DNA from 4 places in the Neobacillus sp. SM06 genome. Region 4 is predicted to be linked to each of the others. Evidence: predicted binding sites of a transcription regulator. Region 4 holds the regulator's gene; each other region holds the start of a gene.

Region 1 (4,465 bases), on a different contig from region 4:
AAAAGCTTACGAAAAAGAAGATTTCTCCTTTTTCATAAGCTTTCGTTTCGTTAGATTCCTTTAAATGCCTTGCGGTAGATTTCAGCAAGCTCAGTCACAAGTGGAAGTTTTGGATTGGCGGTGGTGCACTGATCTTCAAATGCACGGTCTGCCAGTTCATCCACTTTGCTTTCAAACACTTCTTTTGTCACTCCATTTGCTTCGATGCTCATCGGAATATTGAGTTCTTTTGCCAAATCAATAATTGCATGGACTAAGCTTTCAACACCTTCCTCCGTTGTCCGGGCCGGCAAACCGAGGATCCGGGCAATTTCCGCATACCGTGCATCGGCAATAAAGCTTTCATACTTCGGAAATGCGGTGAACTTTTTCGGTTTTGTCGCATTGTAGCGGATTACATGCGGTAGCAAGATCGTATTGGCACGGCCATGGGCAATGTGGAATTCGGATCCAAGCTTATGGGCAAGGCTATGGTTAATTCCTAAGAAAGCATTGGCAAACGCCATGCCGGCAATTGTTGAAGCATTGTGCATTTTCTCCCGTGCTTTTTCATCGCTGCCATCCCGGTATGCCCTTGGCAAATATTCAAACACTAGTTGAATCGCTTTAATTGCCAGACCATCCGTATAATCATTGGCCATGACCGAAACATATGCCTCAATGGCATGGGTTAGGACATCCATCCCGGTATCAGCAGTAATATGCTTCGGCACTGTCATCACAAATTGTGGATCAATGATTGCGACGTCCGGTGTTAACTCATAATCTGCAAGCGGGTATTTGACATTGTTTTCTTTGTCGGTAATAACCGAGAACGAAGTAACTTCTGAACCTGTACCGGAAGTAGTTGGTATCGCAACCATCTGTGCTTTGCTGCCAAGCTTCGGAAACTTAAAGACTCGTTTGCGGATATCTAGGAATTTTTGCTTCAAGCCATTGAAATCCGTATCCGGATATTCATAGAACAGCCACATTCCTTTTGCCGCATCCATTGCCGACCCGCCGCCAAGAGCAATAATCACATCCGGCTGGAATTTTTTCATCGCCTCAACGCCTTTTGCAACTGTATCGGTTGACGGATCCGGTTCAACATCGGCAAAAATTTCACAGTGCACATAATCCGGACGCTTCCGCAAATAGTACAGGATTTTATCGACATAGCCAAGTTTCACCATTCCTGGATCTGTGACAATAAAAGCTTTTGAAATGTTTGGCATTTTCGATAAATATTGTGTTGAATTTTTTTCAAAATAAACTTTAGGCGGAACTTTAAACCACTGCATATTCACATTCCTCTTCGCCAATTTTTTAACATTGATTAAATTAATTGCTCCGACGTTTTGTGAAACCGAATTGCCGCCGTAAGTTCCGCATCCAAGCGTTAATGACGGCATATACGCATTGTAAATATCGCCGATTGCTCCTTGAGATGATGGCGCATTGACAATTAACCGCCCTGCTTTCATTCGGTTCCCAAACGCGCTAATGACAGCCTCATCTTCTGAATGGATTACCGCCGAGTGGCCAAGACCGCCAAATGCCAGCATTTCTTCCGCGCGCGTCAGCCCTTCATCTGTATTCTCTACCCTGTAGCAAGCAAGCACAGGACTTAATTTTTCTCGGGAAAGAGGGTATTGCGGCCCAACGCCTTCAAGCTCAGCAACAAGAATTTTCGTATCGGCCGGGACATCAATTCCTGCCATCCGGGCAATTTCAAATGCCGGTTTACCGACGATATCTGCATTAACCGCGCAAGTATGTTCATTGATGACAAGCTTTTCTGCCATCTCTCTTTCTTCTTCTGTTAAAAAGTAGCAGCCATTAGCAATCATTTCGGCTTTCACTGTTTCGTAGATTGGTTCATCAATAATGACAGCCTGTTCCGATGCACAAATCATACCATTATCGAACGTTTTTGATAAAATTAAATCATTCACTGCACGTTTTATATTGGCTGATTTTTCAATATAGCACGGTACATTTCCAGGCCCTACTCCCAATGCAGGTTTTCCTGAGCTGTAAGCTGATTTCACCATCCCTGCGCCGCCTGTTGCCAAAATCAGCGCAATACCTGGATGGTTCATCAGTTGCCGGGTTGCTTCTAATGAAGGCGTCTCAATCCATTGCACACAATTTTCCGGTGCCCCTGCTTTGACGGCAGCCTCTAGTAAAATTTTTGCCGCTTCGCTGCTGCATTTTTGTGCTGATGGGTGGAAGGCAAAAATGATAGGATTTCGTGTTTTAATAGAGATAATCGTTTTAAACATTGTCGTCGATGTTGGATTGGTTACTGGTGTAACACCTGCGATAATCCCAACAGGCTCAGCGATTTCGACTACGCCTTCGTGTTCGTTTTCCCGGATAATGCCAACGGTTTTATCGTATTTAATATTATGATAGATATACTCAGTTGCAAAAAGGTTTTTGATGATCTTGTCTTCATAGACGCCTCGTTTTGTTTCTTCAACAGCCAACTTAGCGAGCGGCATATGCTGATCAAGTCCTGCCAAGGCCATTTCTTTCACGATCGTATCAATCTGTTCTTGATTAAAGTTTTTCATTTCTTTAAGAGCTTTTTCTGCGTTTTTTACTAAAGTGTCAACCATTTCAGCGACTGATTGCGTTTCATTCAACACTTTTTCTTCGACCGCCATAATCCAAACCTCCTAAAAGTATGTTTGTGAAATAATTCACTTACCTTGTTTACACCTTTAGTATAATCGACGATTCAAAGATAGTGTTTGTCTAGTTTGTGAACTATTGAGCATTTTATTCAAAAAATATTCACTTTTCTCCGGTGTAGTTTTGAAAACGTTTACAATTTATAGGATTTAATATGCATGTGTTTGAATTTTTATTCACACAGCTGTATTGTATTGTATTTCATTTAATAGAATAAACTAATTGAAGGGATCTTATGAATAGATCATTTGATTTAATAGGAGTGTTTCGTGTGCCCATATATGTGTATCAGACGTTTGTATTAAAACAGGAAAAGTTTAAAGAAGGAATTGAAAATTTACGGGAGATCAAGAAATTTCGCAATGATCACTACAGCCATCATGTAGAAATTCTCACACCTGTTTCGGGAGAGCACGATAAATATGCCCTTTTAACTACATATGATGGTTTGGCTGAAATGGAATTACAAAGCAAAAAAATGTTTGATGATGAAGACTATTTAAAGCTGATTGGAGACTTTTTTCTTGAAAATATTGTTCAGGGCAGCATGTATACACAAATCTACCGTTCAATAAATGAAAAAAATCCCGATAAAAAGCAAGCTAAATAGTACCAGGATAATCGAGAAAGCATCATGATACCACAAGATTTCACCAACAGGGGTCTTGATCTGGACAAGCTTAATCATTTTCAATCATTTCTTCAAAAAGAGCAAAGGGTCACAGGATTTTTCGCTGTGACCCTTGTGCTGCCCTGATTAATGCAAATTCCGCAATTCCACTCGGCGGATTTTTCCCGAGTCTGTTTTCGGAAGATCTTCGACAAACTGGATAGCTCTTGGATATTTATATGGAGCTGTCAGTTTTTTTACAAATTGCTGCAGTTCTGTAATCAATTCTTTTGTGCCAATAACGTTTTCTTTTAACACAACAAATGCTTTAACAATGTTTCCTCTAACTGGATCCGGCGCCGCAACAACCGCACATTCTTTGACAGTGTGGTGCTTCATTAAAGCATCTTCAACTTCAAACGGCCCAATCGTATAGCCTGAACTAATAATGACATCATCATTTCTGCCCTGGAACCAAAAGTAATTCTCAGCATCTTTGATTGCCCGATCTCCCGTCAAAAAATAATTGCCCCGGTATGAGCGTTCAGTCGTGGCCTCATCTTTATAATATTGTTGAAAAAGTGCTGGAAAATCCCGTTTTATCGCGATTGTTCCAACTTGATTAACCGCTAGCGGCTCACCTGCTTCATCCACTACTTCCAAAAACTCCGGCAACAGCGGCTGACCCATTGACCCTATTTTCTCTCGATCCATATTTAAGTTGGCAATTAACAATGTGCTCTCTGTTTGTCCATAGCCGTCGCGAATGTCAATGTCAAATGTATTTTTAAAAATATCTATCACTTCCCGGTTCAACGCTTCACCCGCTGAAACAGCCGTATGAAGATGGGAGAGATTAAAGGTACTAATGTCGTCGAGCTTGGCCATCATCCGATACTCTGTTGGTGTGCAGCATAACACATTGATTTTTTTATCCTCAAGCAATTGCAAATATTTATGCGGCTGAAACCGGCCATGAAAAACAAACCCGGTTGCACCGGAACCTAAGATCGAAAGAAATGGTGTCCAAACCCACTTTTGCCAGCCCGGTGCCGCTGTCGCCCAGACAATATCCTTGTCGCTGATGTTCAGCCATTTTGAAGCAGCCGTCCGCAAATGGGCATATCCCCAGCCATGGCTGTGAACAACCCCTTTTGGCATTCCGGTCGTTCC
Region 2 (4,465 bases), on a different contig from region 4:
TTTCAACAATGTACCGTCTAAATCGAGCGCAATTAAATGTCTATCTGCCATAATTTCTCCTTCTTCAATAAAATTCAGTGGATTTGATTTCGAAAAAAGCCAACAACGTGCTACAATACAACTAGTATTTGATTTTTTGCTCTTTCTTATGGTAACTATGTTACCAATTTTATATAGTACCTGTAAAAAAATTCACTTAAAAAGTTTTTTGCAGCTTGTATACTATCTTTATGCTGTGGGAGGGAAAATATTGATCATCATTGAAAAGGAACGGATCGAAGGGATTCCGCTCCTTCATGTTGCCGAGCACGATGCGCGCTGGCAAAAGCTGCCGTTGATTATTTTTATCCATGGATTTACAAGCGTAAAGGAACGAAATTTGCATTATGCGTATCTATTGGCAGATGCCGGTTTTCGCGTCGTCCTGCCGGAAGCGTTATACCACGGGGAAAGAACCAAGGGTTTAAAACCAGAAGATTTTTATCAACGCTTTTGGGAAATTGTCTTGGCAACGATTGAAGAGATCAAAAGTGTGAAAGAACATTATGATCAAAAAGAATTGATAATGGATGGCGAGGTTGGCGTTGCTGGAACGTCAATGGGCGGGATCGCTGCTCTCGGTGCCTTAACCCAATATCCATGGATCAAAGCGGCTGTCAGTTTAATGGGTATGCCTGCATATGAGAAATTTTCTTATTGGCAGCTAGAGCAATTAAAAAAACAAGGAATTCATCTCCCTTTCACAGACGAAGAAATCAAAGAGCAAATCGCAGCAATCCGTCAATACGATTTAAGCCTTCAGCCGCAAAAGCTTGCCAATCGGCCATTGCTGTTTTGGCATGGTAAAAAGGATCCAATGGTTCCTTATGAACTAACCCGTGGATTTTTCGAATCCATCCGCAAGATGTACTCCGGAAACGAGGAAAAGCTTGCTTTTATTTCGGACGAGCATGCTGGACACAATGTCAGCATAGCCGGTGTTGAAGCTGCGGTTGATTGGTTTAAGCAATATCTCAATAACCGGTCTCCACAAAAGACGCGGGAAACGAACAGAGTGGGAGTGAACATTTATGAATGAAGAATTAAAGGAAAATATGCTGGGTGCCCTTGAATTGGTCATTGACCCTGAATTGGGCATTGATATTGTCAATTTGGGATTGGTATACAATATCGAAATGGATGAAGCAGGTGTTGTGACGGTTACGATGACGTTAACAGCGATTGGCTGCCCGCTTGCCGGAACAATTGTCGATCAAGTCAAACGAGCTCTTGCAGACATTCCGGAAATTAATGATGTTGAGGTCAACATTGTCTTTAATCCACCATGGAATAAAGACATGATGTCAAGATACGCAAAAATCGCACTAGGAATCCGTTAATCAAGGAAAAAACAGCAGGCAAACTGCTGTTTTTTGTATATCCATAAATTCTGAACGCACGACGGGCAAGGATAAGGAATTCTTCGGCAGCTTCATCATCGCACGAAGGAAAAGCGACAGCTTTTTCGAGGGTGCCCTAGTCAGGCGAAGGCCCGGGACGGTGGTAAAGGGCAACTACGCCTCATTGAACCGCCAAAGGCTCGCCAATCGGCGAGTTTTCTTTATAATTTTTCAGGGTAAACCGGTCATTACTAGCTTCTCTAATGCCCAATGTTCCTATTTTTCAGGCCTAAGCGGTCATTACTAGCTCCCGTAATGCCCGCTTCTCCAACTTTTCAGGCCAAACCGGTCATTACTAGCTTCTCTAATGCCCAATGTTCCAATTTTTCAGGCCAAACCGGTCATTACTAGCTCCCGTAATGCCCAATGTTCCTATTTTTTAGGGTAAACCGGTCATTACTAGCTTCTCTAATGCCCAATGTTCCTATTTTTCAGGCCTAAGCGGGCATTACTAGCTCCCGTAATGCCCGCTTCTCCAATTTTTTAGGGTAAACCGGTCATTACTAGCTTCCCTAATGCCCGCTTCTCCAATTTTTCAGGGTAAACCGGTCATTACTAGCTTCCCTAATGCCCAATGTTCCTATTTTTCAGGCCTAAGCGGTCATTACTAGCTCCCGTAATGCCCGCTTCTCCAATTTTTCAGGGTAAACCGGTCATTACTAGCTTCTCTAATGCCCAATGTTCCTATTTTTCAGGCCTAAGCGGTCATTACTAGCTCCCGTAATGCCCGCTTCTCCAACTTTTCAGGCCAAACCGGTCACTACTGGCTTCACCGGAACGCCCCCCGGAAAGCGAGTGCCTGGAGTGGAAATCAACAGACTCCGTTTATCAGCCAAACTAAAAAGGACCGGGCGGTTTTTGCCCGGTTTTTCTTATTGGAAGAAAAAAGGATTCGCTGCCTTTTCTTTTTATTCCCGAAGATAGTGAGGTAATTCACTTTTTCTGGAACAAAAGCCCTCTATAATAAGAAATAGATAGGCGTTAGCCGTTTTTAGGGGGCGTTACAATTGGTATTCAACCGTGATTTTAATCAGGATCCGTTTATTGTGATTTGGGAGTTGACCCGGGCATGTCAACTAAAGTGCCTTCATTGCCGTGCTGAAGCGCAATACCGCCGAGACCCTAGGGAGCTTACATTTGAAGAAGGCAAGCAATTAATTGATCAACTAGATGAAATGAACAATCCGATGCTTGTTTTTACGGGCGGAGATCCGTTGATGCGAGAAGACGTTTTTGATATTGCCAAATATGCGGTGGATAAAGGTGTACGTGTATCGATGACACCGAGCGCTACGCCGAATGTGACAAAAGAAGCCATCGAAAAAGCGAAAGAAGTAGGCCTTTCTCGCTGGGCATTCAGCCTTGACGGGCCGACGGCAGAAATTCACGACCATTTCCGAGGGACAGCTGGTTCATTCAAGCTTACGCTTGAAAGAATTAAGTATTTGCATGAGCTGGAGATTCCGGTGCAAATCAATACCGTAATATCCCGGTACAATATTGATTTTTTAGATGAAATGGCAAAAGTAGTAGAAGAATTAAACTGTGTGCTCTGGAGTGTCTTTTTCCTCGTGCCAACAGGAAGAGGACAGGAATCAGACATGATTTCACCGGTAGAGCATGAAAAAGTATTCAGGTGGCTGTATGATTTGAGCAAGCGTGTTTCCTTTGACATTAAAACCACGGCAGCACAGCACTACCGGCGTGTTGTGATCCAGCAAAAAATGCGGGAGGCAAAAGACCAGAGGCAGGAAATCAACTATTTAAATGCCTTGACTGAACAGGGATTAACCGGCTCGATTGACGGGCTTGGCCGGGCGCCAAAAGGGGTAAACGATGGGAACGGCTTTGTGTTTATTTCCCATATTGGCGACGTATATCCGAGCGGGCTTTTACCGGTAAAAGCAGGGAATATACGCGAAACGCCGCTCGCTGAAATTTACCGTGAATCGCCGATTTTTAAATCGCTGCGCAATCCGGATCTTTATAAAGGGAAATGCGGTGTTTGCGAATTCCGCCATGTGTGCGGCGGGTCAAGATCAAGAGCATATGCGGTCACAGGAGATTATTTAGAAAGCGAACCTTTTTGCATTTATATCCCGAAAGCATTAAGGGAAAAACAAATGCAAGGGTAAAAAAACTGGGTCAGCATTTGATCAATAAAAAGAGGGGCGGCAGATGCCGTCCCTTCTTTATCAAAAACTATTCGATGCTGCAATAAACCGCCGGGCAATTTTCGCAACCGATTTCATCTTTCAAATACTGCAGATCAAGGATTGAAATTTTCCCTTTTTTTATCGAAATGATCTGATCCCGTTTTAATTCACTTAAGATGCGGTTTGTACTTTCTCTGGAGGTGCCGCAAAAATTGGCAAGCTCCTGGTTGGTTAAAGGCAGATCGATTAGGATTCCGTCCTTTTGCTTTACTCCATAGCTATTGGACATGCGAATTAAGGTCGAAAATAAAGCGCCGCGTTTCCCGTTTAAGACAAGATCGCGAAATTTTGTTTGTGTTTTGCGAAAATGGTCGCTCATCCATTTCATAAATTCAAATGCAAGAGTGCTATCTTGAAAAATTTCCGTTTCAAGGAAATCTTTTCGAATGGCGGCAACCTCAGTTGTTTCCAGAACTTTTGCGCTTAGTAAAAATTTAGGTTCATCGGTAAATAAAGTGAGTTCGCCGCAAATATCATTCGCACCACAAATACGTAAGGACAGTTCCCGGCCGTCAGAAGTAATTTTGCTGATTTGAACTTTACCGGACAAGATGATGTAAAGCTCTTCTGCTTTCATTCCTTCTTGAAACAAATAAGTTCCGCGATCCGCTGTGAATTTTCGGTCAGCAAACCGAAGCAGCTCTTTAATTTGAATGGAGTGAGTGGCTTTCATATTCGTCATCATTCATCTACACCTTCTTCTTCATGATAAAAATTGCCTACAGGCAAACAGTTTCATCACTGCTGAACTAGATAAATTCATTTCTAAAACCATTGTAGCTCAAGATTAGCCAAATAAAAGATATTAAC
Region 3 (4,465 bases), on a different contig from region 4:
GCACAAACGCAAGTAATCCCTGCAATCATAAGAGCTGAAAATGCCGAAATAACAGCTATTTCCAGTACAAGCGGAAAGGCAAAGGAAGCGGCAGCGACTTTTTCCATTTCGACTTTTTATAACAGTTACGAAGAACTCCTGCAAAATAAAGAAATCGATGCTGTCTACATTCCACTTCCAAATCACCTCCACAAAAAATGGGTAATCGAGGCAGCAAAACAAGGAAAGCATATCCTCTGTGAAAAGCCGGCTGCACTAAATGCAGAAGAAGCAAAAGAGATGGTCGACTTTTGCCGGGAAAAAGAAGTGACGTTTATGGAAGCGTTTATGTACCAGTTTCATCCGCAGCATCAACGTGTTCGTGAAATAATCGCTTCGGGGGAAATTGGCAAAGTGAAATTCATGAGCTCAAGTTTCTCTTTCTTCTTAGAAGACAAAGAAACAAACATCCGGATGAAAAAAGAAATGGGCGGAGGCAGCCTTTACGATGTTGGCTGTTATTGCATTCATGCCATTCGTACTTTTCTTCAATCAGAACCGGCAGAAGTGGAAGCGTATGCAGAACTCGATCCGAAAACAGGGGTGGATTTAACCGCAAACGTTTATATGAAACTGCAAAATGGCATCCCTGCCATGTTTAGCTGCAGTATTGACATGGCTTCAAGGCAGGAATATGAAATCGTTGGCACAAAAGGACGAATTATTGTTCCGCGTGCATTTCGTCCGGATCTCTATGGCGGTTTAGGACAAATTATTATCCAGACCGAGAAGGTTGTTCGAAAAGAAAAATGGACAGCCGACCTTTATAAACTGGAAATTGAGCATTTTTCGCAAGCGATCGTTGATCAAACGGAAACAGCCTACACTCCAGAAAAAACCATTCGCAACATGGAAGCAGTAGAATCTTGCTACAAGTCCATTAAAAGTAAAAAAATAGATAACTAGGATAACAGGGAGGAATACGAAAGTGGAAATAGCACAAACACTATATGGCATGGCCGACACAAAAGAGATCATTGAATATACACTGAAGAACGACAATGGGATTGAAATTTCCTGCATCAATTTAGGCTGCATCATCACCAAAGTAATTATGCCTGACCGAAATGGATTGAGCGAAAATATCGTACTTGGCTTTGAATCTTTGGAAGAATACTTGGAAAATCCCCCATACTTTGGCGCTGTAATCGGCCGGGTAGCTGGAAGAATAAAAGGAGCCCAATTTGAGCTTGAAGGCACCAGCTATCAATTGAAAAAAAATGATGGCAACAACCATCTGCATGGCGGGCCAAATGGATTTCATAAAGCAATGTGGGATGCAACTACATTTGAAACGAAGGATGAAGTGAGGATTCGCTTTTCATACATAAGCGCAGATGGTGAGGAGGGCTATCCAGGCAACGCAACCATACAAGTAACATATACCTTAAACAATCAAAATCAATTTGCGATTCAATATGAAGCCAATACAGATCAGACCACACCGATCAATTTAACCAACCATTCTTATTTTAACTTGAGCGGCGATTTGAAACGTGATGTTTTGAATCATGTTCTGCAAATGGAAAGCAATCAATTTCTTGAGTTAAACGAGGAGCTGTTGCCGACAGGGAAGTTCGTCGATGTGGCAGACACTGTTTTTGATTTTCGGAATGGCCGGAAAATCAAAGATGGGGCAGAGTCAATGGCACCGCAAAACGTTTTGGCCGGCGGGGGTTATGACCATCCATTTTTGCTCGATGGCAAAATCGTTTTGGTTGATGAGGAAAGCGGACGCAAGCTTCTGATTGAGACAGATGCCCCAAGTGTTGTTCTATACACAGGCAACCAGCTTTCAGATGATCTAAAAATCAATGGTGGCAGCGCTAGAAGGCATTTAGGACTTTGCCTGGAAACTCAAGGTTTGCCGGATGCGATTCATCATCCAGAATTTCCTTCGATTGTGTTAGAAAAAGGACAAACGTATACATCGAAAACAACGTATACGTTTAAATGGGAATAAGAAAGGAAAAGCATTTGCAAGGTTTTATGCAAATGCTTTTTTCATCGTCTTGGAAATTAAAAATTTTCACACTGTTGATACCCTGCATAAGGATCCTGAATCTAGCTCCAGCGCCTTTTGGTTTGAACATCTAGATTGAAAACGCTTCGAAAATGGTAAAAAAATGTTCACACGGAGGACGATAAAAATGCGCTAAAATAGGGGTAACAGAATTTGTGAAATGTATCACAAAAACAACTATTAGTAAGAGGTGGAAAGAAATGTCGAGCATCTCGATTAGTGCCTTACTGATTCGATTTATTCTCGGGGGAGCAGCCGTTGTTGCTTCCACGATTATTGCTAGAAAGCTAGGTGAAAAAGCGGGAGGGATTTTTGCCGCCTTTCCGGCGGTTTACCTTGCAGCCCTTTTGACCATCGGACTGGATTTTCAAGGGAATGAACTGATTGCCCGTTCGCTGATCCTTTCCAAGGGAGCCATTATTGGCATGATGATTAATATTTTAATCGCCGTCATTGCCGGATTTCTGATACCAAAAGGGTGGAAGCGCGGCCTGGTGCATTCAATGGTGATTTGGTTTGTTGTTTCAATGGTTGTTGTGTTAATTACTTCGCAATCATAGGAAGGTGGACATCAATGTTAGACTTATTTGTTCGTTTTTTGTTGGGCGGAACGGCCGTAATGGTCAGCTATTTGGTGACGGTTTTGTCGCCGTGGAAAATACTGGCGGGTATTTTTGCCGCCTTTCCGGCAGTGATGCTGACGGCCGTTTTGATGATGGGGCTTGCTTCAGGCTCAGTGAAGGCAGCCAAAATCGCCAAAGGCTCCGTGTTTGGAATGATCGGCGGCGTCGTTTGCGTCATTACCGTTTTTCTTTCCTTGCAGCTGAGCCATCAATGGCTTTTTAGTATACTCCTTGGGCTCGTTCTCTGGCTGGTCAGCTCAATTGCCATTTCAGCCTTTAAGGAAAAATTATTGAATAGAAGCGCAGCACGCGCGTAAAATACCCAACTGATGGCTCCCCTTAGAGGAAACCATATAATGCCAGACCGTCGCTGCACTAGACGGTTTTTTTACTATTTTACTATATAGATTATTTGTCTATAATATACCCAGCAACATCCCTCATATATAGTTATTTTGCCATTTGATAAGGACTTTATTAAATATAAATTGCACGTTTGTGGCACTTATAGTCCACCTCAGCCTTTAGCTCATGGGTAAATTTTTTTAAATTTTGTAACAATCGCATCTTTCAAATGCCATACAAAAAACGGCGGATTCAGGGGATATAAAAAATAGCAATAATATTCAAATTAAATTTGATCACATTCTTTTTTAATGCTATGATTAAATTAACAAATATGTTAAGTTAACTAAAATGATAAATAATAAATGCCAATTGGGGGGAGTTATAATGATACATATAGACCCAAAGGAATTGTAAAAATCATTAAGTAAAGGAGCAGAAACCTAATGATTAAAACAGAACAGGCGTATAAAGAAGCTGTAGAAAAGTTGAAGCAAGATAAATTATTTATTAAAGAACAGACAAAAAAACTAGAAGAAATGGGATTAGATCCGGAGCATATTGAGCTAGCTATACAACCTTATATTTCTTTTCATGAACAACTTAAAGAAGAAGTGGAGTATTACGAACAAATTAAGCGAGGAGAATTTACTCCTGTAATCAATCTTAAAATGTTAGGAAAAACTTTAATTGCATATAGAATATATATCGGTATGACACAACAAGAATTAGCAGCTAAACTTGGGGTTTCACCTTCACAAATATCTAGAGACGAGAGAAATGAATATTATGGTGCGACTATTGAACGTATACAAAGTGTAATGGAAGCAATGAACATGACCTCAGTTACTAAAATTGATCCATCAGATGTGATTGTCTCTGCCTAAAACTCATAAAGGGTTAAAATAACGTAAATCTTTATTTTTTACTACTCAATTGGTCGAAAAGGCGGGCACTACTTTATGGATTAAGGTTGACCAATTATATTATCAAATATTCAAAAACCTTGCTATCTCCAAAAGGAACAGCAAGGTTTTTTAGTTGCACTTTTATTGATGTGCTAATTCATACTGCTTAATTTTAGCTTCATAGTTCAAGGTAACGCCAATTTCATCCCAGCCGTTGAGGAGCATTTGTTTCGAATATTCTGGGATGTCAAAGGTGACTTTGAAGCCTTCGTCATCATAAACAACTTGTTGTTCAAGATCAACGGTAAGTGTGTATGATCCGGCTTCCGCTTTTTTTACGAGCTGCTGCTTTTGCTCTTCGCTGACTTGAATGGCGAGAATGCCATTTTTCACACAGTTGTTTTTAAAAATGTCCGCGAAGCTAGGAGCAATAATGACTTTAAAGCCGTAGTCTTGAATTGCCCATGGGGCATGTTCACGCGATGATCCACAGCCGAAGTTTTCGCCCGCAACCATGATCGAAGCAC
Region 4 (4,465 bases):
CTCATGGTCTTGAAAAATCTCTGGTTCACACAACTGCTGTTCAAAACTGTTGATTTGTGCTTCCAACTGTTCGATTTTTACTTCAATTTCTTCTAATCGCCTTTTCCGTTGGCGTTCTACTTTTTTGCTTTCTTTGTCCTGTTGATAACTTGTTTTTTCCGAAGTGGCGAGGGCGGCCGTTTTTGTGGCTGAAGCTGTTTTTTCAAGGGCTTTCAGCTCTTCGATTTCATTTTTCTTTTCCACATAATAATCATAGTCGCCAAGGTACTCGCTGCAGCCATCCGCATGTAATTCAAGCACTTTGGTTGCGATTCGATTGATAAAGTAACGGTCGTGGGAAACAAATAAAATGGTTCCCGGATAATCGATAAGGGCATTTTCGAGAACTTCTTTGCTGTCAAGGTCAAGATGGTTCGTTGGCTCATCTAAAATAAGAACGTTCGCTTTTTCCAGCATTAGTTTGGCAAGAGCCAGACGCGCCTTTTCGCCGCCGCTAAGTGTGGAGACGATTTTTAATACATCGTCTCCGGAGAACAAGAAATTCCCGAGCACGGTCCTGATTTCTTTTTCCGGCTTTAACGGGAAATCATCCCAGAGTTCGTTGAGGACTTGTTTATTGGACGTCAGCTCGGCTTGTTCCTGATCATAATAACCGATGGTGACGTTTGAACCGTACTGTACGGAACCGGAAAGGGATGGCAGCTTTTTTATAATCGTTTTTAAAAGTGTTGATTTACCAATCCCATTCGGCCCGACTAAGGCAATGCTTTCGCCGCGGCTTACTTGAAAGGTGAGATTTCCGGCAATTTTTTCACCGTAACCAATCGTCAAGTTTTCTACCTTTAAAACATCATTGCCGCTTTGCCGCTCAATCTCAAAAGCGAAGGAAGCGGACTTCTCATCCCCTAAAGGGCGGTCGATGATTTCCATTTTATCCAATTTTTTGCGTCTACTTTGCGCCCGTTTGGTTGTTGAGGCCCTTGTCAAATTCCGTTGAATAAAATCTTGCAAATCGGCAATTTCCTGTTGCTGTTTTTCATACAGCTTCATTTCCCGTTCGTAATTGGCCGCTTTTTGTTCCAAATAGGTACTGTAGTTTCCAAGGTATTTTCTGATTTGGCGGCGGGAAACTTCATAAACGGTATTGACGACTTTATCGAGAAAATAGCGGTCATGGGAAACAATTAAAATGGCCCCATCATAGTTTTGCAAATATTGCTCAAGCCAAGAGAGGGTTTCAATGTCCAAATGGTTTGTCGGCTCGTCCAATATTAAGATATCTGGCTTTGTGAGCAGCAGTTTTCCTAATGCCAGACGGGTTTTTTGGCCGCCGCTTAAACTGGAAATCATCAAGGAATCATTGGGAAAATTTAACCCGTGCAGCACCGAGCGGATATCGGCTTCGTACTGATAGCCGCCAAGCTCCTTAAAATTGATTTGCAGCTGGTCATATTCTTTCAGAATTCTTTCATACCGGTCTTGATTTTCATGGATGAGAGGATCGGCCATGCTTTCCTCTAAGTTTCTCAATGATTTTTCCATCGTTTGCAGGTCTGCAAACACTGTCAGCATTTCTTCCCCTATCGATAATTTGGACTCCAAACCGGTATTTTGCGCCAAATAGCCGATCGTTACGTCTTTCGGCTTGATGACTTCACCACTGTCATGTGAAATCTGTCCGGCAATCATTTTTAATAATGTGGATTTCCCAGCTCCATTGCGGCCCACGAGCGCAACGCGGTCACGAGTTTGTAATTCCAGTTTTATATTCGATAAAATTAGGTCAGCCCCATAGTATTTTGAAAGTTGATTGACTTGTAGCAGTAGCATTTTTTTCACCTCAATTACTAAAATTAGTGTACCGTATTCCTTGATTGTCAGCAATAAAGTGAGTGTGGATTTTACTGAACGTTACTGCGGGATAAAGTCGATAGCCCGGCTTTTTAGCGGTACAAAATCAATTAATTTAAGATTATTCGTGCAAAGTTTCACACATACAGTGAAAAATAGTGTATGATTTAACTGGAGGAATGTAATAATGGCAGAATTTACACATTTCAATGAAGAAGGCAGAGCAAAAATGGTGGACGTTAGCGACAAGCCTGAAACAACGAGGACGGCACTGGCCCACTCCAGCATTACCGTAAATAAAGAAATTTACGAAAAAATTACTCATAATGAGATGAAAAAGGGCGATGTGTTAGCAGTTGCCCAAGTTGCGGCGATCATGGCTGCAAAAAAAACATCGGAAATTATACCGATGTGCCACCCGATTGCGTTAACCGGCATCAATATTTCTTTTTCTTGGGAAAAAGGTCAGCCAGATCAATATACATTAAATATAAAGGCAGCGGTTAAAACGAAAGGGAATACAGGTGTAGAAATGGAAGCGCTAACAGCCGCATCTGCATGTGCGTTGACCGTGTACGACATGTGCAAAGCGGTTGACAAAGGAATGATTATTGGCGCCACTTATCTTGTGGAAAAAACCGGCGGCAAGAATGGTGATTTCAAACGAACCGAACAAATTTAAGATTGATGGGGGTGTAAGGAATTTATGAACAATGAATCGATGAAAATCCCGCAGGCAACGGCAAAACGGCTGCCTTTGTATTACCGATTTTTAAATCATCTTCATTCTTCGGGGAAGCAAAGAGTTTCCTCAGCGGAATTAAGTGAAGCCGTGAAAGTAGATTCGGCTACAATTCGCCGCGATTTTTCCTATTTTGGCGCGTTAGGAAAAAAAGGCTATGGCTACAATGTGAACTATTTGCTGTCCTTTTTCCGAAAAACGCTTGATCAGGATGAATTGACAAAAGTGGCTTTGATCGGAGTAGGGAATCTGGGCACTGCTTTTTTAAATTATAATTTTTTAAAAAATAATAATACGAAAATTGAGTATGCCTTCGATGTCGATCCGAATAAAATTGGTACCAAGATTGGAGATGTTCCGGTTTTTCCTATGGATGAGCTGGAGGAGCAATTGAAGGCTGAGGATATCCAGGTGGCCATTTTAACGGTTCCCGCGCCCGTGGCGCAAACCATAACCGATAAATTGGTCAAAGCCAATATCAAAGGAATTTTAAATTTCACGCCAGCAAGATTAAATGTTCCGCCTTCGATCCGGATTCACCACATCGACTTGGCAGTGGAATTGCAGTCGCTTGTCTATTTTTTAAAGCATTATCCGAACGAGAACATTGAAGAAGAAATGTAACGATCAGAAGATCTTTTCGCCACGGAAGGTGAAAGGATCTTTTTTTGCTAATCAGAATTTATATACATAAATTCTGATTAGCATAAGGGCAACTACGCCTCTGTCTTCGCCAAAGGCTCGCCAATCGGCGAGTTTTCTTTAAAACCTTTAAAACGCAACAGTGTTATGTTACGTTTTTATTCGAAAGGGGTTTTTGCTATGAGTGATGAATTAATTTCTAAAAAGGATCTTTTGGACTTAACGGGTATTTCCTATGGACAGTTATACCGGTGGAAAAGGAAAGATCTGATTCCGGAGGACTGGTTTATCAGGAAATCCACTTTTACCGGTCAAGAAACCTTTTTCCCCAAAGAAAAAATACTTGAGCGGATCAATAAAATTCAAACAATGAAGGAACATCTGTCGCTAGAAGAACTGGCAGATATGTTCTCTCCCAATTTGACTGATTTGCAGTTATCAAAAGACGAATTGATAAAACGTAACATTGTTTCAAAATCGGTGCTTGATTTTTATTTAGAAAATGATAACCGTGGCCAGCAGTTTGACATAGCGCGAATCGTTGAAATCGTTATTCTGGAAACACTCCTCCAGTCGGGTGACATTCATCAGGAAGAAGGTAAAATGGTTCTCGATCTTTTAAAAGACCATTCGCCATTATTGAAACAAAAAAACTGTGAATTAGTGATCCTTCGGAAACTAGGCATTTCAACATGCCTGCTGCTTGTGAATGCGGAAGGGGTTTATTTTGAAAAAGGGGCAAAAGTTGTTACACAGCTGCCTCTATTAAATCTGATGGAAGAATTAAAGGTAAAACTAGTATAGAGATGAATGTAGATGGCATCGAATGAACGGGGAGATCTGATCACCTTCAACAGAAATGCTGCCTTTGCTGCTTCCATTTATCAAAAACGAAGGTGTACTTTTGGCCAAGGTGATCGAAGGGGATGACATCTATCTTGAAAATACGAAAGCTGAGGTCGTGAGAGGCAATACGATCCAGATTGGATCAGGCTGTACAATCGGTCAGGTCGAGTACTCTCGCACGCAGCTTTAGCCAGGATTCGGAGTCGTCGGTAAAAATAAAAACAAAACGAAGCCTCAAATGAGAAAAAGAAATTTGCTCTCATGCTTTCGTACCAGTCACGGGCACCCTTAAACGTACGGGCCTTTTCATTTTAGGATGAAAAGGCCTATTTTTTCCCTTTATTTTTTGCAAAAGAAAACAAGATAATTTTGAGCCCCGAACCA

The links. The regulator Rex, encoded in region 4, represses fermentation and respiration genes when NADH is low (regulators of the CRP and FNR family bind a similar motif). The targets are predictions, from matches to a motif close to TTGTGAAATATTTCACAA.
Region 1: a site for Rex is predicted at 2,679-2,696, ahead of adhE (bifunctional acetaldehyde-CoA/alcohol dehydrogenase). Genes of this name have one in related genera too.
Region 2: a site for Rex is predicted at 2,361-2,378, ahead of ACQYAD_RS07345 (TIGR04053 family radical SAM/SPASM domain-containing protein). Genes of this name have one in related genera too.
Region 3: a site for Rex is predicted at 2,216-2,233, ahead of ACQYAD_RS02225 (DUF3147 family protein). Genes of this name have one in related genera too.

Annotation. Positions count from the first base shown of each region.
Region 1 is NZ_JBNWEO010000014.1:58,867-63,331, forward strand. It holds gene adhE (bifunctional acetaldehyde-CoA/alcohol dehydrogenase) at 51-2,654, opposite strand; gene ACQYAD_RS08885 (hypothetical protein) at 2,954-3,292, shown strand; gene ACQYAD_RS08890 (acyl-CoA synthetase) at 3,440-4,465, opposite strand, start outside.
Region 2 is NZ_JBNWEO010000013.1:461,753-466,217, reverse strand. It holds gene ACQYAD_RS07360 (Cof-type HAD-IIB family hydrolase) at 1-51, opposite strand, end outside; gene yjfP (esterase) at 251-1,078, shown strand; gene ACQYAD_RS07350 (metal-sulfur cluster assembly factor) at 1,071-1,379, shown strand; gene ACQYAD_RS07345 (TIGR04053 family radical SAM/SPASM domain-containing protein) at 2,447-3,574, shown strand; gene ACQYAD_RS07340 (Crp/Fnr family transcriptional regulator) at 3,642-4,340, opposite strand.
Region 3 is NZ_JBNWEO010000007.1:227,052-231,516, reverse strand. It holds gene ACQYAD_RS02235 (Gfo/Idh/MocA family protein) at 1-945, shown strand, start outside; gene ACQYAD_RS02230 (aldose epimerase family protein) at 968-2,002, shown strand; gene ACQYAD_RS02225 (DUF3147 family protein) at 2,263-2,622, shown strand; gene ACQYAD_RS02220 (DUF3147 family protein) at 2,637-3,002, shown strand; gene ACQYAD_RS02215 (helix-turn-helix domain-containing protein) at 3,477-3,917, shown strand; gene leuD (3-isopropylmalate dehydratase small subunit) at 4,080-4,465, opposite strand, start outside.
Region 4 is NZ_JBNWEO010000017.1:314,917-319,381, forward strand. It holds gene ACQYAD_RS15010 (ABC-F family ATP-binding cassette domain-containing protein) at 1-1,830, opposite strand, end outside; gene moaC (cyclic pyranopterin monophosphate synthase MoaC) at 2,039-2,533, shown strand; gene ACQYAD_RS15020 (redox-sensing transcriptional repressor Rex) at 2,558-3,217, shown strand; gene ACQYAD_RS15025 (YhbD family protein) at 3,416-4,039, shown strand; partial or broken gene ACQYAD_RS15030 (cytoplasmic protein) at 4,146-4,271, shown strand; gene ACQYAD_RS15035 (YdiK family protein) at 4,408-4,465, opposite strand, start outside.